One region of the Novosphingobium sp. HNCC26BN242 genome, then DNA from elsewhere that is predicted to be linked to it. Evidence: predicted binding sites of a transcription regulator. Region 1 holds the regulator's gene; each other region holds the start of a gene.
What was found. The regulator LexA, encoded in region 1, represses DNA repair genes until DNA is damaged. The targets are predictions, from matches to a motif close to GTTCCNCNCTTGTTCT.
Positions count from the first base shown of each region.

Region 1 (6,847 bases):
CGCCCGAGGAAACCCGCGCCAACCTCGACGCGATCCTGACCGAGTTCGACAATCGCCAGATTCCGGTCGTCCTTACCGGCATGCTCGCCGCACCCAATCTAGGGGCGGATTACACAAACCGCTTCAACCCGATCTGGCCAGACATGGCCAAGAAGCACAAGGCCGGGCTGGTGCCGTTCTTCCTCGAACCCGTTCTGGGCAACCGCACGCTGATGCTGGACGACAATGTCCACCCCAATGCCGCGGGCGTGAACCGGATCGTTGCGGCCACGCAGGCGAAAGTGGCAAATGCGCTCAAACAGGCTACCGAAAGCGGCAAATAGGGCTGTCCTACATCGCACGACGGTGCCAGCATCGCACGATGTCCGACCCCGCTCTCGCTTGCTTGAAAACCGCCGCAGTTCCGGCCATTTGCGCGCACTAAATAGACACCGATGGAGACCGGACAGTTTTCTCCATGGACTGTGTAAACTGTGTAAACCTGTTCAGGGAAAGGCTCTGCTGAATGAACGAATTGACCCATATCGATTCGGCGGGAACCGCCCGCATGGTCGACGTTGGAGGCAAGGCTGAAACCCAGCGCGTGGCCATTGCGCGCGGCCTGATTCGCATGTCCGCAGCCACACTTGAGGCCATCCGCGCAGGCGATGCTCCCAAAGGTGACGTGCTAGGCACCGCGCGGCTTGCCGGGATCATGGCCGCAAAGAAGACCGCCGAATTAATCCCGCTGTGCCACCCGCTCGCGCTCGATGCGGTAAATGTTGATTTCACCTTCGTTGAAGCTGGCGTCGAATGCACCGCCACGGCCACGCTGACGGGCCGCACCGGTGTGGAGATGGAAGCCCTGACCGCTGTCTCGGTCGCGCTGCTGACGGTCTATGACATGGCCAAGGCGCTGGACAAGGGCATGGTCATCGAAGGCGTGCGCCTGATCGAAAAGCGCGGCGGCAAATCCGGCATCTGGCGCGCTGACGACGCGTGAAGACGCCTCCCCTTCCCCTTGCCGAAGCCCAAGCGCGTTTGCTCGCACTCGCCCCGACCTTGCCGGTAGAGCAACGTGCGGTGGCTGAATGCCTCGGCCACTACCTCGTGCAGCCGCTTGCCGCCCGCCGCACGCAGCCCGCAGCGCCGCTATCTGCGATGGATGGCTATGCCCTGCGCAGCGCCGATCTGCCCGGCCCGTGGCAGGTGACCGGCGAAAGTGCAGCTGGCCATCCGTTTGAGGGCGTGGTCGGCACAGGCGAAGCGGTGCGCATCAGCACCGGCGCTATTGTCCCGAACGGCGCTGACATGGTCCTGATCCAAGAAGATACGGCGCGCGATGGCGCAACTCTGCGCTTCACCGGCACACTGCCTGAGCCGCTGGAGCGCCATATCCGTCCGGCCGGCATGGATTTCGCTGCCGCTGCTGAATTGATCCCGGCAGGCACGCGCATAAGCCCGGCGCAGATTGCACTGGCCATTGCGGGCGGGCATAGCCATCTGCCGGTGCGGCGGCGGCTCAAGCTCGCCGTGATCGACAGCGGGGATGAACTGGTGCCGCCTGGACAAGACGCTGGGCTCCACCAGTTGCCCGCCAGCAATGGCCCCATGCTGTGCGCGATGGCCGCAGCCTTGCCGGTTGAAATTCGAGCACTTGGCCCGATCCCTGATCAACTGCAGGCGCTGGCGACAGCTTTCGACAGCGCCAGCGATGCCGACATCATCGTGACCAGCGGTGGCGCTTCGGTCGGCGATCACGATCTCGTCCGGCCCGCGCTTGAAGCCGTTGGGGCCAAGCTGGATTTCTGGCGCGTCGGGATCAAGCCGGGCAAGCCGTTGCTCGTGGCGCGCCGTGGAGCGCAAGTGATCCTTGGACTGCCGGGCAATCCCGCCTCGGCCTTTGTCACCGCGTTCCTTTTCCTGCTACCCCTGCTGCGCGCCAGCGCCGGTGCAGCGGCCCCGCTGCCATGGACAATTCCGGCGCGATTGGCCGCACCGTTGGGCAAAGGTGGCAGTCGCATGGAATTCCTTCGCGCCGTCTGGGATGGGGCCAACGTGGCGCTCGATCCGCTGCAGGATTCAGGCGCACTGTCACCGCTTGCCCGCGCCAATGCGCTGGTTGTGCGCGAAGCCTGGGCCGAAGCCAAAGCGGCAGGAACGGATGTTCCGGTTTACCTGCTCGAAAATGGCGGAATTGCTTGACGTCGTGAAATAGGTTGCTTATCCGTTCCGTATTCGTTCACCCGCGGAGGAACCGCCAATGTTGACGCGCAAGCAGCATGAACTGCTCACCTTCATCCAAATCCGGTTGGAGGAATCGGGCATTTCCCCTTCGTTCGAAGAAATGAAGGAAGCGCTCGATCTCAAATCGAAGTCCGGTGTCCATCGCCTGATCTCCGCACTGGAAGAACGCGGCTTCATCCGCCGCCTGCCCAACCGCGCGCGCGCGCTCGAAGTCCTGCGCCAGCCTGATAGCTCGGTGACCAAGCCGAGTAGCACAGCGCCAGTGCGTACTGCCGCAAATGCCAACACCACGCTCACCCCGCTGCGCACCGCACCCAAGGCCGCTCCCGCTCCCGCCAACGATGTGATCGAATTGCCGCTGCACGGGAAGATCGCCGCCGGTATGCCAATCGAAGCGTTCGAAACCGCGGCAACGCTGCCGGTGCCCGCGGCCCTGCTCGGCGCTGGAGAGCATTACGCGCTTGAAGTGTCCGGGGATTCGATGGTTGAGGCCGGAATTTTTGATGGCGACTATGCCCTTGTCCGCAAGACCGATGTTGCCCGCGATGGCGAAATCGTGGTTGCGCTGGTGCGTGGTGAAGAAGCCACACTCAAGTACCTCCACCGCGAAAAGGGCATGATCCGCCTCGATCCGGCCAACGCGGCCTATGATCCGCAGTTCTACCGGCCCGATGAAGTGGCCGTGCAGGGCAAACTGGCGGGCCTGCTGCGGCGCTACCACTAAGGGGTTTGGCGGCGACAAAGCGCTGTTGCCTGCTGGTTATAAATCTTCAGATGCCGTTCGCCGAGACAATCGGCGGGCGGCATTTGTGTTTATCCGGGATTCGTTATGCTAAATATCAATCTATTTGGTTGAGATTCTTCTAGCAAGGCGTTCGGCTTTGATATAGTTTCTATCGTTACCGAATGCCCCACACGGGGCGCCCCCTTCCGGGACGGCCCGCCAGAACCTGGGGCGTCGGCAACGGAAGAGGTGTTGCCAATGGCTTATTCAGCAGAAAATTCCCGGCAGCGACAAACGCAAACCTTCATCGCCGTAGCGTTGCTTCACGGCGTGGCGATCTGGGCCATCACGTCTGGCTTTGCCAGCGGGATCGTCAAGATCGTGAAGGACCCCTTTATTGCGCAACAGTGGAAGGACGATGAGGTAAAGATCACTCCCATCGCCCCACCGCCGGACATCAAACCGGCACAGAAACCGCAAGATACCCCGCTGGTCGCTCCCAAGCCTGACATCATACTCGGCCCCGTCGATCCGGGCATCGGGTTGAAACCGGTCGAGATCATTCCGATCGTGCCGGTTGAAGTGGGGCCATTCGTCCCGCCCGAAGTGAAGCCCTCGCCTTCTGCCAGCTTCGCCGCGCGTGGTGCCTCTCCCAAAGGTTCGCCGGGATCGTGGGTCTCGGACCGCGACTATCCGAGCGCCGCGATCCGCGAAGAGCGCGAGGGGTTGACCCGGTTCCGCCTGACCATCGGCACTGACGGCCGGGTGACCGGGTGCGAGGTTACCGGTTCGAGCGGATCGGCCGATCTTGATGCCGCTACCTGCGCGAAAGTCAGCAGCCGCGCCCGCTTCATCCCCGCGATGGGTGGCGATGGCCTGCCGATGAGCGGGAGCTACAGCGGCTCGATCCGCTGGGTGCTGCCGTAACTATCCGGTCGGGCACTTGCACATCAATCGATGCCGGTGCCCGGCCACTTGGAACCTACGAATTATTTGGCAGACAGTAAAGCTCCAGACGCGCTGTCGGAAGCCGAGGTGGCTGGTTTGACGGGCTTTCTGAATGTTGGCGGCGGTGGTTTGCGATACCATCCATGCTCGCCTTGCGTTTCGGCCACTGTCCGCACGCGGCCCGTTGTCAGATTGATCGACAGGCCTCCCGTATTTGCCAGCATGACACGGTCGGCCTTGAGCATTTTTGCCCGGCAAGAATAGGGCAAGCGACGATCCGCAACCACGATATCGGCGCGCTCGCAGGCTGCGGCGAGCGCCATGTCATCGATGTAGTTGCGGCTCCGCGCCACCAGCAAGATGAACTGCCGACCGCCACGCTGCAACCGTGCGACACAGAAGTCATCGTTGCAGCGGGCACCAGACCAGCGGTCAATCGGGCGCAGTGTGCCTTCCATACCAGCCAGTTCGAGCAAGTTGTCGCGCATGTATTCCCCCCTGCCCATGCGCAGCACGATCAGATCATCACCCGCCCCGGTCAGGCCGACGTGATGCCCATCGCCAGTGACGAGAATGTCCGGGGTCGGCGTGAGCACCATGGCTAGGACCGCCAGCGCTGCGGGGACCGCTCCCCACAACCGCACTTTTCCTGTCCACAATGCGAGCCACAACATTCCGGCAATGAACAGCGCGAACGTCCAAGGCGCGATGGCCGGGAGCATCGTCACCGCACCGGGCCTTGCCGCCACGAAATGGGCCAGCGCGAGCAGCAGCTCGAGGCTTTTGCCTGCCAGCCACCATGCCGGTGCGCCGAACCCCACACTGTCCAGCAGCAAGGCAAGGCCGATCAGCGGCATCGTGACGAAAGTGGTGAGCGGGATGGCGATCACATTGGCCAGCGCGCCATAGACGCCTGCACGATGGAAGTGGAACAGGCCGATGGGCATCAGCGCCAGTTCGATAACCACACCAGTGACCAGCAGCAGGATCAGATTGCGCGCCATCCGCACCAGCGCCCCGTGGTGCTCAGCTGTCAGAAACCCCTTCACCGGGGCGGCTGAGTGGAAGGCGATAATGGCGATGACAGCGGAAAAGCTCATCTGGAAGCTGGGGCCAAGCACGGCTTCAGGCCAGAACAGCATAACCACCAGTGCGCCCACCGCCACCATGCGCAAGGACAACGGATCACGCCCCAGTGCCAAAGCGATCAGCACCAGCAGCGCGCCGATGCAGGAGCGGATCGTCGGCACTTCAGCGCCGGTCAGCAGGGTGTAGGCGATACCTGCCAGCGCCCCCATCAGGGCGGCCGCAATTGGCACACGAATGCGCAGGGCGATCCACGGGATGGCGGCAAGCAGGCGTGCCACGAGAAAATAGACCGCGCCAACCAATGCGCTGACATGCAGGCCACTGATCGAGAGCAGATGCGTTAGCCCTGCATCGCGCATTGCATCGTCATCGGCGGGTGCAATGGCTCCGCGATCTCCGCTAGCCAGCGCGGCGGCAATCGAACCGGTTGATCCGCCCAGTTGAGAGCGGACATGATCGGCCAGCGACCGCTGCACCGCGCGCAGCGTGGCACCTTGATCCGAAGCGCGGATCACGATGGGATCGCCAAGCGCGCTGCCCGTAGCGGCCAGCCCATTGAACCACGCCGTGCGGGCGAAATCATAGGCCCCGGGCAACATCGGCGCGGCCGGAGGCATCAACCGTGCGCGCAGGCCGATCTCTGCGCCCTCGGTAATGGCGGCAACGTCCTTGGCAATCGGCAGATTGACGCGGACGCGCACGGGATCGGCGAAATCGGGAATACGGGCAAGCAGCAAGAGCCGAACCCGCGCTTTGGCAGGCTCTTCCCGGCGCTCCAGCACCTTGCCCTGCAAGGTCAGGACCGCAGGCCGTGTAATCCCGGGCTGTCCGACCAGTTCGGATTTTGTCCAGATCGTGGCCATACCGGCGGCAAGCATGGCAGCGCAGCCGAATAGCGCGAGACGCACGTAGGGAAAGCGGCTTTCATCGAAAAGAATCAGTGCGAAGAGCGCTATGGCAAGGCTGGCAAGCAGCAGCGCAATCCAGTCTGCCAAGCCGGGCAAAGACACCCATGCCACGATGCCAGCGGCAAAGGCTACGACCAGCCACAACCCGCGATCAAAGGGGTGCGCTTCGAGGAAGTGATCGGCATGCGCCAGCATCTTGTCCAGCATCTTGGCAAGCATGCTGGACAATCGCGCGCGGATGTCCCAAGGCCGCGCCTGTCCGGCCGGGGCGGTGCCCGGATCGGCGGCGGGATAATCCGCCGCAGGTCCATCTGCTGCCGGGGACGCCATGACATTCAAAGCAAAGGAAAGCGCGGCCAATGGCAAGCGCCACTGACACCGTTTCTGCAGGATCGCCCGAAAAAGGCCGCGTGGTCACACGATTTGCGCCCTCGCCCACGGGTTTTCTGCATATTGGCGGCGCGCGCACCGCGCTGTTCAACTGGCTTTACGCGCGCCATCACGGCGGAACGTACCTTCTGCGGATCGAGGATACCGACCGCGCACGGTCGACCGAACCGGCGATTGAGGCGATTTTTGACGGGCTGAACTGGCTGGGTCTGGGTGGCGATGCCGAGCCGGTGTTCCAGTTTGCCCGGTCTGAACGCCACGCCCAAGTGGCGCGGCAGATGCTGGACGCAGGCCATGCCTATCGCTGCTATCTGACACAGGAAGAACTGGCAGCGCGGCGCGAGCAGGCGCAGGCTGAACGCCGCCCCTTCCGCATCGACAGTGAATGGCGCGATGCCACCGCCGATCAGTGGCCCGAAGGCAAGCCTTATGTCGTGCGGATGAAGTCCCCGCGTGAGGGTGAGACGACCATCGAGGACAAGGTTCAGGGCGCGATTACCGTTCAGAACAGCGAACTGGATGACTTCGTGATCCTGCGGTCTGACGGCACACCGACCTATAT
Region 1 covers NZ_JBXUGM010000006.1:100,710-107,556, forward strand. Annotated here, with positions in the region: gene AC2A1F_RS18405 (arylesterase) at 1-323, shown strand, start outside; gene moaC (cyclic pyranopterin monophosphate synthase MoaC) at 506-982, shown strand; gene AC2A1F_RS18415 (molybdopterin molybdotransferase MoeA) at 979-2,184, shown strand; gene lexA (transcriptional repressor LexA) at 2,243-2,950, shown strand; gene AC2A1F_RS18425 (energy transducer TonB) at 3,209-3,877, shown strand; gene AC2A1F_RS18430 (ComEC/Rec2 family competence protein) at 3,940-6,225, opposite strand; gene gltX (glutamate--tRNA ligase) at 6,255-6,847, shown strand, end outside.

Region 2 (6,847 bases), on a different contig from region 1:
TTGGCCTGATGGGGCACAACCCAATCGATTTCAGCCGGAGAATGGCCGGATACTTCAAGCACTTCACGCAGCACGCTGGCAAGATTGGTGACGGCGTGGCGAAACACTTCGCGGCCCTTCATGCGCAGCTTGCCGACCGTACCGGTGGTTGATGGTCCGCCGTCCACGAAGAGCAGTTCGTTGTGCGCACCATCGGCATGAAGCCGCGTTGCCAGCACGCCGGGTGCCGCTGGATCGGCATCATCCACGTCCTGCGCTTCAAGCACGATGGCGCCCGCGCCATCGCCGAACAGAACGCAGGTGGTGCGATCTTCCCAATCGAGAATGCGGCTGAAGGTTTCCGCGCCGATGACCAGCGCGCATTTGGCCATGCCGGTGCGGATCAATGAATCTGCGGTGGCCAGCGCGTAGAGAAAGCCAGAGCAGACCGCTGCAACATCGAAAGCTATTCCGCCGTTGCAGCCCAATTCGTGCTGCACAATCGTGGCGGTTGCCGGAAAGGTCTGATCCGGTGTTGCGGTGGCCAGCACGATGAGATCGATGCGTGCTGCATCTATGCCCGCAGCATCAAGCGCACGCCGTGCAGCAAGCGTTGCCAGCGAAGATGTTGTCTCACCCTCGCCCGCGATGTAGCGCTGGCGGATACCAGTGCGTTCCACAATCCATTCGTCAGTTGTGTCGACGAATGTGGTCATTTCCGCATTGGTGACACAGCGCTGCGGCAGGGCTGAGCCACTACCGCGAATGATGGCCCGCAAACTCACGCTGCGTCCTCGCCAGTCACTGTGCCCGTGATGGTCGAAGTGCGACCGCGGCCAGTGGTACGAATGGCCTCTGCGCCGAGTCGGGCAAGATCGGCCTGGATACGTTCGGTCAGATTTTCTTCCAGCAACCTGGCGGTCACGGCGACCGCATTGGCGACGCCAAGTGCGGTGGCGCTGCCATGGCTTTTTACCACAACGCCATTTAGGCCAAGGAACACGGCCCCGTTGTGGTTGTTGGGATCAAGATGATGCTTGAGCAGTTCGGTGGCCGGGCGCGAGATCAGGAAGCCGAACTTTGAACGCAGCGACGAAGAGAAACTGCGGCGCAGCAAATCCGCCACGAAGCGCGCGGCACCTTCCATCGATTTAAGCGCGATATTGCCGGAAAAGCCATCGGTGACCACAACATCGCAATCACCGCGTGAAAGCTTGTCCGCCTCGGTAAAGCCATCGAAGGTCATCGCCAGATCGCCCGCCAACTCCTTGAGCTGGTTTGCAGCATCGCGCAGCACATCGGTGCCCTTGGTCTCTTCGGTGCCGATATTCAGCAGACGCACGCGCGGCGATTCCAGCCCATTGACGATCCGCGCATAGGCCGCACCCATGATCGCGAACTGCACCAGATTGCGAGCATCGCAATCGGTGTTTGCGCCAAGATCAAGCATGATCAGATCATGTTCGCCCAGCGTTGGAAGCAGTGCCGAAAGCGCCGGTCGATCAATGCCTGGCATCGTGCGCAGCGCCAGCTTGGCCATGGCCATCAGCGCACCGGTGTTGCCCGCACTGACCGCAGCTCCGGCCTGACCTTGCTTTACCGCATTGATGGCAAGGCCCATTGATGTGGTCTTGGCGCGGCGCAGGGCTTGCGTTGGCTTTTCATCACCCGAAACAACATCAGGCGCGTGGAGGATTTCCGACGCGCTGCGCAAGTTCGGGTGAGCATCAAGTGCTTGAGCGATGCGGGCTTCATCGCCAACGAGGAGGAATGTGCAGCGGTCATGACGGCGGCGGGCTATTGCCGCACCTTCGACCATGACACGCACGCCTTCATCTCCGCCCATCGCATCGACGGCGATACGCGGCAGGCTCATGTCTTCAGTCCCCCGCTTTTAAGGCTTAAAGCCCGACAGCGATGACTTCGCGACCGTTGTAATGACCGCAAGCGTTGCACAGATTGTGCGGACGCTTCAGTTCACCGCAGTTCGAGCATTCATGGAATGCATCGACGCTGAGGGCGTCATGGCTGCGGCGCATGCCACGGCGTGAGGGCGAAGTCTTTCTTTTGGGGACGGCCATCTCGGCACCTGTTCTTAGAATTGCGTAGTTTTGTTGCGGGCGCGATAGGGAAAACCGGACCTTCGCACAAGCCCTGTTGGAACAGGAACCATGCGCGGCGACGTGTCGCCAACAGAAACGGGATTCGCCAAATCGCTGGCGAAGGCGCGCCTATACGGAATTTCTGGTGCTTTGCAAGCAGCGGCGCGCTAGCACGCCCAAGTGATCCCGCGATAGGTGGCATCACGTGGGGGAGTATTCATCAGCATGTTCGTTTTGCCCATTACGCTTTGCGCCGCTGCCGCCGCTGCCGTGATCAACATCTGGCTGTCGATCCGCATTGGCATGCTGCGCACAGCAAAGAAGATCAGCATCGGTGACGGCGGCGATATGGACCTGATCGCCCGCATGCGCGCGCAGTCCAATTTCATCGAAAATACGCCGATCATGCTGGTGCTGATCGCCGCCATCGAACTGGCGCGCACTGGCAATGTCTGGCTGATGGGAGTGGCCGCAATCTACATGCTGGGCCGCGTGGCCCATGGCGTGGGCATGGACGGCGGGCCGCTGGGATCGTTGCGCATCGTGGGCACGCTAACGACCATGCTTTCGCAACTGGGCCTTGCGGTTTGGGCCGTTTCGATTGCGCTGGATGTTTGAAGTGTGTGAGGGGTGGGTTGCGCAACATGCCCTCCCCCGACCCCTCCCGCAGGCGGAAGGGGAGTATTAGGGTAACTCTTCCGCAGGCGGAAGGGGAGTTTCTTCAACTTAGCGCGTAGTCGCTGACATAGCTGTTGGTCTGGCGTTCACGCCCAAACGTGCTGTTGGGGCCGTGGCCCGGAACGAAAGTGACATCGTTGCCCAGCGGCCAAAGCTTTTGCGTGATCGAATCGATCAGGTCCTGATGATTGCCCATCGGGAAATCGGTGCGACCGATAGAGCCCTGAAACAGGACATCGCCCACAATCGCGACTTGTGAAGGTGCGTGGTGGAACACGACGTGGCCGGGCGTGTGGCCGGGGCAATGGATCACGTCTAGTTCGACTTCACCGACCGTGACCTTGTCGCCATCTTCGAGCCAGCGCGATGGTTCGAACACCTCTCCCGCTATGCCCCAGCGTTGGCCATCTTCGTCCAGTCTGGAAATCCAGAAACGGTCAGCTTCCTGCGGGCCTTCAATAGGCACGCCTAGTTCTCGCGCGAAAATGCCGGTGCTGCCGCAGTGATCGATATGACCGTGGGTGACAAGCAGCTTTTCGATGGTCACGCCGGTTACTGCGATAGCCTTGCGCAGCTTGTCGAGATCGCCACCGGCATCGATGAAGGCCCCCTTCATCGTCTTTGAGCACCACACCAGCGTGCAGTTCTGCTGCAGCGGGGTGACGGGGATGATGGCGACTTTGAACGGTGGTTCGGCTGAAGGCTGGGTCATGGGTGTGAAATGGCGTGTGGTTGGCGGATTGGCAAGATGGCTTGGGAATGGCTTGTGCCCCTCCGACATCCTTGCTTCGACAGGCTCAGGATGAGCGGGGGATGGTCCCCCTCCCCATGCTGGGGAGGAATTAGAGGCGGCCACCTTTCCAGACGACACGGCCGACCAATTCCACTTCGTGCAGGGGCCGTTCAAGGCGCGGATAGGCCGCATTGTCGGAAATGATGCGCACGGTGCCGCCGGGGCCGGATTCAAGCCGTTTGACCAACAGCACATCATCCAGCCGGATCACATGAATGCCCGCGCGCAACGGGCGCTGGGTGCGGTCAACAAGGATCTCGTCACCATCGCGCAGCGTCGGCTCCATCGAATCGCCCTCGACCTCGATCACTGAAAGCATCGCGGGTTCCAGCCCCTGCCCTTTAAGCCAGCGGTTGGAAAAGCGCAGGCGGCCAGAGGGAATTTCCTCTGCCGGATGAGCGCCGGGGCCCGCCGATGCGCCCAGCGGCAAGCGCGGGATATCAGCCCATTCGGCGGTCAACGAGCGCGGCACCGGAGTGATGACCGGTGGCCGCCCAAGCTCTACCGCAATCACGCCGCCGCGCGATGATGCGCCCAGTTCGCTTTCGGCCACGCCGAAGAATTCGGCCAGCGTGCGCCGGTCATTTTCTTCCAGTTTGCGCGGGCTGCCCTTGCGGACGAACTGCTGCAGATACGTCGTGTTCCGACCGATCAGCGCGGACAGCGCAGCAAGGCTGACCCCGCGCGTTGCGGCGAGTGCGACGAGCCGATCACGTGCCCCGGCATCAGATTCGGTCTCCATTGCCTTCCTCCATATTCGAAGGACTTTTCCTAGCATTGTAGGATTTGAAGATCAAGATAGGAAAAATCCTATTTCGAGTCGTTTCGGGATGACGGCACACCATGGAGGATCGGGACGTGATGCTTCTGCGCAGAGTTGAAAAATTCCTCGAACGCACGGGCATGCCCGTGACCAAGTTTGGCCGACTGGCCGCGCACGATCCCCGCCTGGTGGGTGATTTGCGCAATGGCCGCGAGCCGCGTTCCGCAATGGTATCCCGCGTGGAACATTTCATGAACACTTTTGCGGAGATCACCCATGTTGCTTGAACTTTCCAAAGCTTTCCATTCCGCCTTCGAAACGAAATGTGTTGTTGGCACGAGCTTGCCACCGCGCCGTCTGGCTACGGCAGAGCGGCTGATGCGGGCGGTGCGGGAAATCGCCGGCCCTTTAGCCGAAGTCGTCAGCCAGAGCGAAACACCGTGGGCCAGCATCACCTTTTCAGGCGCTCGGCACACGATGGTGCTGCGCTTTGCCGGAAGCGACGCGGTGAGCGATGGGGAGCGCTTTGTGGCGCTTTTGCCCGATCACGAATTCCGCGTGCGCGGCCAATTGGTGGCCGATGCGGCGATCACGCGCGTGGACCACGAACTGCTGCCCGCGCCACTGATGGAAGTGGAGTTTGAAATTTTGCTGCTGGACGAGGATTGAGCGGGACTGACGGATGGCTTTCGTGCGGCACCCAATTATTATTCGGTTCGTGTCGAGCCCTTCGACATGCTCAGGGTAAACTTCGAGCTTGGCCCGAAGTCGAAACACATGCGCGCTGTGTCTCGACTTCGCTCGACACGAACGGAGCTAGGGCAAATCCAGTCGCAACAGCGTTCAATCACTGCGGACCAGAATCGGCGCAGCCTTTGCCCCAACCCATTGGGCCAAGTCCACGGCATTGGAAACGCGGAACACCTCGCCTTTGGCATTCAGGAACAGCTCTTCCATCTCGGACCGGGTAAACGGACGCGAGCCGAGGCGGCCAAACACGGCCATCTGCCCACCGGTTTCATCCACGCCGCGATCACGGTCCAACCCCTTTGACAGCGCCAGCGCTGGTGTGGGCGTGCGTGCCCATGCGATAAGTTCGGGCTTGGGTTCGGGAGAGAAGCCGTAAAAGTTTGGCTGGCTGGACGGGCTGGTCAATTGCAGCACTTTCACCCCGTTTCGCCCATCGGCGACATAGGCGAACAGCGAGGCGTTGGTAGAGGCGACGATTACGTCTTCAGCGTCGGTCAATTTTCCATCGGCAGTGTAGCTGGTGTTGATTAAGGGCCGCGTGGGTGCGGTGATATCGACGATTACGAGGCCCTGCCTCTTGGCGGCGACATACGCATAAGTGCGCGAAAGGTAGACGCGGCGGGCATCGGTCAGCGGCACTGCGGCACCGGACACCGGCTTTGGCTGCGCCAGATTGGTTACGTCCAGCAGTTCGAGGCCCTTGGCGGTCGTTACCCACAGATAGCGGAATTGCAGTGCGGTGGCTCGAGGATCGGTGAGTTGCACGACCGAAGTGACGCGCGGATCGAGGCAGGTCTCTCCGCCTTTCTTGGCGCTGATTTCGCAGGGTTTATCCGCGCTCCACGCCTTGGTCAGGTGGACGGTGACCAGCGCATTGTCGGTGACGACGTAGGCATAGTCGCCTGCCAGCGTGATGTGCCGCGCGCTGGTGAGCACGCCGTCGGGATTAAAAGTAAAGCTGCGGGTGAAGAAGTTGTTGCGGAATTCGCCATCGGCCAGCGTATCGACATTGACCGCGATCAGCCCTTCGACCGCATCGGTGACGAAGGCATAGCTGTAGACCGGCGAGAACGGCTGTTCCTGATTGAGGCCACGCAGTTCGGGCGTGTTGCGCGTGGGGGCGATGGCCTGATTGGTGGGCAAGGCCATGCAGGTGGCGTTCTTTGTTTTTACGTGTGTATCGTGGCCCAGCGAAGAGAACGGCGCGGTGACGATGCGTTCGGAGAAGCCCTTGTCGCCAATCGCAGCAATGTCATAGGCGCGGAAGCCACCCTTGCCTTCAGCGACGAACATGTATTCGCCGCGCATCTGCAGGCAGCGCACGGCGTCTTTGGTGCCTTCAACGACGTTGGCGAACTGTTCTTGGCCCGTGGTTTCGCCTGACAGCTTGCTGTCGAACGGTTTGCCGCGCGTCCAATTCTTCAGCTCGCGATCGTTCTTCTCGACGTGCTGCTTCCAGTAATCGGGATAGGCATAGCGGTGCAGATAGGAGCCGATTACGGCCTGTGGTTCGTCCCACTCGGTCACGCGGACGGCTTCGAAGCCACCGGCAAGGCCGAACCACGCGTTCATGCCGACGAAGTTCACGTAGTTTGTGCCAAGCAGCAGCAGTTGCGCCATGACCGCGTTGTTGTCCTCGTCTTGGGCAACGTGGCAGTCGGTGCACTGCTTGGTTTCGTTCTTGCGCACGGTGTGGGGGAAGTGCGGCGCGAAGGCTTGGCTGGAGTAACCGATTGAGGAAATTGGCGGCTGCTGCACATAGATGCGTTCGCGGTTGATGTT
Region 2 covers NZ_JBXUGM010000001.1:928,993-935,839, reverse strand. Annotated here, with positions in the region: gene AC2A1F_RS04425 (beta-ketoacyl-ACP synthase III) at 1-764, opposite strand, end outside; gene plsX (phosphate acyltransferase PlsX) at 761-1,855, opposite strand; gene rpmF (50S ribosomal protein L32) at 1,881-2,060, opposite strand; gene AC2A1F_RS04410 (MAPEG family protein) at 2,307-2,699, shown strand; gene AC2A1F_RS04405 (MBL fold metallo-hydrolase) at 2,803-3,471, opposite strand; gene AC2A1F_RS04400 (S24 family peptidase) at 3,602-4,294, opposite strand; gene AC2A1F_RS04395 (hypothetical protein) at 4,414-4,602, shown strand; gene AC2A1F_RS04390 (hypothetical protein) at 4,592-4,984, shown strand; gene AC2A1F_RS04385 (LVIVD repeat-containing protein) at 5,159-6,847, opposite strand, start outside.
Region 2: the regulator LexA is predicted to act here: its motif matches at 4,343-4,358, upstream of AC2A1F_RS04400 (S24 family peptidase).

Region 3 (6,847 bases), on a different contig from region 1:
ACGGCGCGTCGAGCGGACTGCAGGCGGTGGTCAACCCCGGCATGCTGTTCCGCGTGGGTGCGGTGATTTCGCTGATCGGTGGTACGATGTTCCTGCTGTGGCTGGGTGAACAGATCACCTCGCGCGGGATCGGCAACGGCGTTTCGCTGATTATCATGGCCGGGATCGTGGCGCAGTTGCCAAAGTTCTTTGGCAACCTGTTCGAAGGCGGGCGCACCGGCTCGATCTCGCCGTTCCTGATCGTTGGCATCGTGATCATGTTGGTGGTGCTGGTGCTGGCGATCTGCTTCTTCGAACGCGCATCGCGCCGGTTGCTGATCCAGTATCCCAAGCGCGCCACGCAGCGCGGGATGATGCAGGCCGATAGCAGCCATTTGCCGCTCAAGCTGAACACCGCGGGCGTCATTCCGCCGATCTTCGCCAGCTCATTGCTGCTGCTGCCGCTCACGATCACGCAGTTTGCCGGCAACTCGATCTCGCCCGACACCACGATGGGTCAGGCGATTGTGACGCTCAACCAGTATCTGGGCCACGGCAAGCCGCTCTACATGGTGCTGTATGCGCTGGGGATCATCTTCTTCGCGTTCTTCTATACGGCCGTGGTGTTCAACCCGGAAGAAACGGCCGAGAACCTCAAAAAGAATGGTGGTTTCATTCCTGGCATCCGTCCGGGAAAAAACACCATGAACTACCTCGACTATGTGCTGACTCGCATTACCGTGCTGGGTGCTGCATACATCACCGTGGTTTGTGTGGTTCCGGAATATATCATGGCCGAAACGGGCATGGGTGCGGTGTTCTTTGGAGGCACCAGCCTGCTGATCGTGGTCAACGTGACAGTCGATACAATCACCCAGATCCAGTCGCATCTGCTGGCGCACCAGTATGGCGATCTGATCAAGAAGGCGAAGCTGAAGGGCCGACTGCGCTGAGGGTTCAATTGGGCTGAGGGTTCAATTGGGCTGAAGGACCATTTGGGCTGAGGGCCAATTGGACTAAGGGCAGCAGTCGCAAGAGGGGATAAAAAGGCGTGAACATCATCCTGTTGGGCCCTCCGGGCGCGGGCAAGGGCACCCAGGCACAGCGTCTGGTTGAGCGGCATGGCATGAAGCAGCTGTCGACCGGCGACATGTTGCGCGCCGCCGTGAAGGCGGGAACGCCGGTCGGTTTGAAGGCCAAGGCGGTGATGGAAGCGGGCGAGCTCGTTTCGGACGAGATCGTCTCGGCGCTGATCGGCGATGAGCTGGACGCGCTGCCCGAGGGGCAAGGCGCTATCTTTGACGGCTATCCGCGCACGGCTCCGCAAGCGGCATCGCTTGATGCGATCCTTGAAGCGCGGGGTAAGCGGTTGGACCATGTCGTCGAACTGGACGTAAACGAGGACGCGCTGGTCGAGCGGATCATCGGGCGCTACACCTGTGCCAGTTGCGGCAAGGGCTATCACGACGTGTTCGAGAAGCCTGTGGTCGAAGGCACGTGTGACAAGTGCGGCAGCCACGAATTCAAGCGCCGCCCCGATGACAACGAAGACACCGTGCGCACGCGGATGGCTGAATACCGCGCCAAGACAGCGCCGATCCTGCCGATCTATGACGCCCGCGGCATCGTTGCCCGGGTGGACGGCATGGCGGAGATGGACGCGGTGACGGCAGCCATTGAGGCGATCGTCGGCACGCGCTAACAGGGCTGGATGATGCCGCTTTTTCAGGGCGGTAGGAGGCCTTGGCAATGCGCATGATAGCAAACGTGGTGACCGCCGGGGGACTGGCGATGGCTTTGGCAGGCTTTGCCGCTCCAGCCTGTGCGGAAGTGGCGCTGAAGACCGAAGCGGGGTTCGTGCTGCGCGTTTCGGCAGAAGTGGCAGCCAGCCCTGCTGATGCGTGGAAGGCCTTTACTACGCCATCGCTCTGGTGGTCGGCGGAGCACACTTTTTCGGGTGAGGCGCTGAACCTTACGCTCGATCCGGTGGCCAATGGCTGTTTTTGCGAAAAGCTGCCTGTGCCCAAGGATGCCTTGGCCGCGCAAAAGCCCGGTTCTGTCATGCACATGCGTGTGGTCTATGCCGAACCTTATCGCGCCTTGCGGTTGGTTGGCGGGTTGGGGCCGCTGCAATCAGAGGCCGTGAATGGCACAATGACCGCCACCTTCAAGCCGGTGGATGGAAGCGGCGGCAAGGCGACGCGGGTTCTGTGGGAATATGTGGTCGGTGGCTTCATGCGCTATAAGACTGAGGTGATCTCCGGCGCGGTTGATAAAGTGCTCGAAGGACAATTGGCCAGGTTGGTTAAAGTGCTGGGCCCGGTGAAGGCCGTTGCTGCAGGACCGGAACTGCCGCTGGATGAGCCTAAAGCGCCTGAACCGCTGGTAGCAGAGCCCGTTAGCGAGGATGCCGCGCCCACCAATGAAGAGTCCAGTTATACGCCGGACCTGACGAAGGATGAAGTCGAGGCTGGCGAGTCCGTAAAGTCGGCGCTGGACAAGCTGTTCCCCGGCACAGCGAAACCGCTGCCAGAAGGTCGGTAAGCTGGTTGTAGCGAATCGGCGCTGTTAGAACTGGCGGTCCCTTCATTTCCGAAGCATCTTTTGCATCAATGTGTGGGCGGGCTACAGGCTTTCCCACAGGGTTCGTACGCTGCTGCGTGACGGAAATTGCTTTCCCCGATAGAAGTTTGGGAAGAGTTATCGCCATTGCGGAGAATTATTTTCGTTCCCCACTTGTTCTATGAGAACAGAAAGAGTACATAAGCCTTGTTGACGGTTCATGTGAGCCAACTCTAGCAAGGGAAACGAAGCCATGGCGGCTCAGCTCAAGCTCATCGAGGAAGGTAAGATCAAGGACATGGATCGTCAGAAGGCGCTCGACGCGGCCCTTGCACAGATTGACCGTGCGTTTGGCAAAGGTTCGGCCATGAAGCTGGGCTCGAAAGAAACGATGCAGGTGGAAGCGATTTCCACCGGATCGCTGGGCCTTGATATCGCGCTTGGTGTGGGCGGTTTGCCGCGTGGGCGAGTGATTGAGATCTACGGTCCAGAAAGCTCGGGAAAAACCACGCTGGCGCTGCATGTCATTGCCGAGGCCCAGAAGGGTGGCGGCACGGCTGCGTTCATCGATGCCGAACATGCGCTTGATCCGGTCTATGCCCGCAAGCTTGGGGTGAACATTGATGAACTGATCGTATCGCAGCCCGATACCGGTGAACAGGCGCTCGAAATCGTCGATACGCTGGTGCGCTCTAACGCGATTGACGTGCTGGTGGTGGACTCGGTTGCTGCACTGGTGCCCCGCGCCGAAATCGAAGGCGAAATGGGTGACAGCCACGTGGGTCTTCAGGCCCGCCTGATGAGCCAATCGCTCCGCAAGCTGACCGGTTCGATCAGTCGTTCGCGCTGCATGGTGATCTTCATCAACCAGCTGCGCATGAAAATCGGCGTGATGTACGGCAATCCTGAAACGACGACCGGCGGCAATGCGCTGAAGTTCTACGCCTCGGTCCGCCTCGACATCCGCCGCACCGGACAGATCAAGGATCGTGACGAGATCGTTGGCAACGCCACGCGCGTGAAGGTGGTGAAGAACAAGGTCGCTCCGCCGTTCAAGCAGGTCGAATTTGACATCATGTATGGCGAAGGCATTTCCAAGATCGGGGAAATCCTTGATCTTGGTGTGAAGGCCGGCGTGGTCGAAAAGTCTGGCGCATGGTTCAGCTATGATTCGATCCGCATCGGTCAGGGCCGCGAAAATTCGAAGAATTTCCTGCGTGAAAACCCCGAGATCTGCAACCGCATCGAAGCCGCGATCCGTGGCCGCACCGATCAGGTTGCCGAAGGACTGATGGCTGGCCCGGACGCGGACGACGACATCTGATCCTTCAAGGCGTCAGGCCGGATGCACCGCCCCGGACCCCTGATCGCCAGACCAAAGAGCCCGCGCGTTCCCCGGCAGGAACGTGCGGGCTTTTTGTTTAGGGATTAAATGGTTTGCAAGCACGTCCATTGGATGATTTCAGCGATCTCGTCGGCAGTCCCATGCGGAGAATGTGTTTCGCGCAGAGTCCGCAAAGGAAGAAGAGATCGCAATGGGGGCCAAGCGGCGGCAAAGCCGTTTAACGAAATCGAATGCCGCAGCTATCACAAGGTCATTGGGTTAGCTTGCCACTAGAACACTTTCCGACCAATCTGGATCACGGTGTTTGCGAGACGACGCTTGATGGCAAGGCGCGGCGCGCGGCCGGGGTTGGTTACACCTGTAAGCGACGTAACGCCGTCCAGCCAACTTCCATTTGCAACCGCTGCGCGGCGGGCCGAACTGGGTTCAGCGCAGCGTTGATCGACAGTCACAATGCAACTGCATTTCTCGTTCCTCGCGCCTTGCGCTGAAGCCAATTCGACCCCGTCACGGTGACCTAGATCGGTCGAAAAGTGTTTTAATCCCGGCGCACCATCTCTGCTTCCTTTGCGTCCTCTGCGCGAAACTCCTTGTCCTTAGGGCGACGCTCGCAACGTGCAGTTGAGCTGCTGGTCATTTGAGTTTGCAAGCGAGCCAAACACCTTTCGTTTGCGTTCTGAAGGTTGGGCCTTAACCTTGCGCTTAAATCATCGGGAGAGTCGCTGTGGGTATTGTCGTGCATCATCTCAACAACAGCCGGTCGCAGCGGGTGCTGTGGCTGCTGGAAGAGCTGGGGATCGACTATGAGATCCGGCACTATCAGCGCGATGCTGTGACCAATCTTGCGCCGCCCGAACTGAAGGCGGTGCATCCGCTGGGCAAATCGCCGTTGCTGGAGATCGACGGGCGCGTGATCGAGGAATCAGGGGCGATCGTGCAAGTGCTGTGCGAGCGCTATGGCAATGGCGCGTGGTTGCCTGCGGCGGGTTCAGACGAGGCGGTACGCCATCTGGAACTGATGCATTTTGCCGAAGGGTCGGCGATGACGCCGGTGCTGATGCAGATTTATACGTCGCGTCTGGGAGATGCGGCAGCGCCGCTCAAGCCGCGTATTGATGAGCAGTTGGCGGCGCACTTTGGCTATATGGAGCAAATCCTGCAGCCATCGGGGCACTTTATCGGCGATGATTGGACCGGGGCCGATGTGATGCTGAGCTTCCCGGCGGAAATTGCGGTGATGCAGGGTGCAGGGGTGCATTTCCCCAAGCTCGCTGCGTTTGTGGCTGCCGTGCATGCACGTCCAGCCTGGCAGCGGGCGCGGAAGAAGGGCGGCGATTACTTCGGCATGTAAAGGCAACGGTTGATGACGAGCGCGACGGATTGGCAAGGCACTGTAGGCCGCAGCTGGGCGCAGGAATGGCAGCGCACCGACATCAGCTTTGGCGAGCTGACGCCGCATCTGCTGGCGGCGATTGTGGCTGAGCCGGGGCGGCAGATTGTGGATCTGGGTTGCGGGGCGGGGGAGCTTGCGATTGCGGTGGCAAAGGCGCGCCCGGAGGCTGTGGTGACCGGCGTCGATATCTCGGTGGACCTAGTGGCCACGGCAAGCGCGAGAGCTTCTGCCAGCAATGTGCGGTTTCTGATGGCGGACGCTTCGCACTGGCAGCCCGATGGCGGGCGGCCTGATCTGTATGTTTCGCGCCATGGGGTGATGTTCTTTCCCGATCCGCCGCAGGCCTTTGCGCATCTGGCCGCCGTTGCGGAGCCGGGGGCGCGGATGATGTTTTCGTGCTTTCGCAAGGCTGCGGAGAATGGTTGGGCGCGGGAAATCGCTGGCTTGCTGCCGCCGAGCGAGCCGCCTGTGCCGCAGCGCTTTGCGCCGGGGCCGTTCGCCTTTGCCGATCCCGATCATGTGCGGTTGTGCATGGCAGGATGGACCGATCACGAGTTCGTGCCGGTAGACTTTGCCTATGTGGCAGGCACCGGGGCCGATCCGGTAGGCGAGGCGATGGCGCTGTTCCGGCGAATCGGCCCGGCGGCATCAGCACTGCGCACCCTGCCAGAGCCGCAGCGGAGCGAGGTGGAAGAGCGGCTGCTGGCGCTGGTGGAAGCCCATCTGGAAGGCGGCCGCGTGGCATTTCCTGCCGCAGCCTGGGTGGTAAGTGCTTCGTCCGATCACCGTAATGGATGAAACGTGCTTGTAGCGCGCCGACCGGTCGCCTAATCGACAGATTATGACTTCTACGAACGAAATTCGCCGGTCCTTCCTCGACTACTTTGGCTCAACCGGGCACGATGTGGTGCAGTCCGCGCCGCTGGTGCCCTATAACGATCCCACCCTGATGTTCGTGAACGCAGGGATGGTGCCGTTCAAGAACGTGTTCACCGGGTTCGAGACGCGGGCTACGCCGCGCGCGACGTCTTCGCAGAAGTGCGTGCGGGCAGGCGGCAAGCACAACGATCTGGACAATGTTGGCTACACTGCGCGGCATCACACGTTCTTCGAAATGCTCGGCAATTTCTCGTTCGGGGACTATTTCAAGGATCAGGCGATCACGCATGCGTGGACGCTGTTGACCAAGGAATGGGGGCTGCCCAAGGACAAGCTGATCGCCACCGTTTATCACACCGACGACGAGGCGTTTGCGCTGTGGCAGAAAATCGCAGGGCTTCCCGAAGATCGTATCATCCGCATTGCTACCAAGGACAACTTCTGGGCGATGGGTGATGATGGCCCGTGCGGGCCGTGTTCGGAGATTTTCTTCGATCACGGCGACCACATCTGGGGCGGACCTCCGGGATCGCCGGACGAAGATGGGGACCGGTTCATCGAGATCTGGAACTTGGTGTTCATGCAGTTCGAGCAGACCGCGGGTGAAATCACCGGAAGCCTGCCCAAGCCCAGCATCGATACCGGCATGGGTCTGGAGCGCATTGCCGCGGTGCTGCAGGGTCAACACG
Region 3 covers NZ_JBXUGM010000003.1:68,114-74,960, forward strand. Annotated here, with positions in the region: gene secY (preprotein translocase subunit SecY) at 1-932, shown strand, start outside; gene AC2A1F_RS12470 (adenylate kinase) at 1,031-1,681, shown strand; gene AC2A1F_RS12475 (SRPBCC family protein) at 1,729-2,523, shown strand; gene recA (recombinase RecA) at 2,795-3,865, shown strand; gene AC2A1F_RS12485 (glutathione S-transferase family protein) at 4,611-5,237, shown strand; gene AC2A1F_RS12490 (class I SAM-dependent methyltransferase) at 5,250-6,077, shown strand; gene alaS (alanine--tRNA ligase) at 6,121-6,847, shown strand, end outside.
Region 3: the regulator LexA is predicted to act here: its motif matches at 2,707-2,722, upstream of recA (recombinase RecA).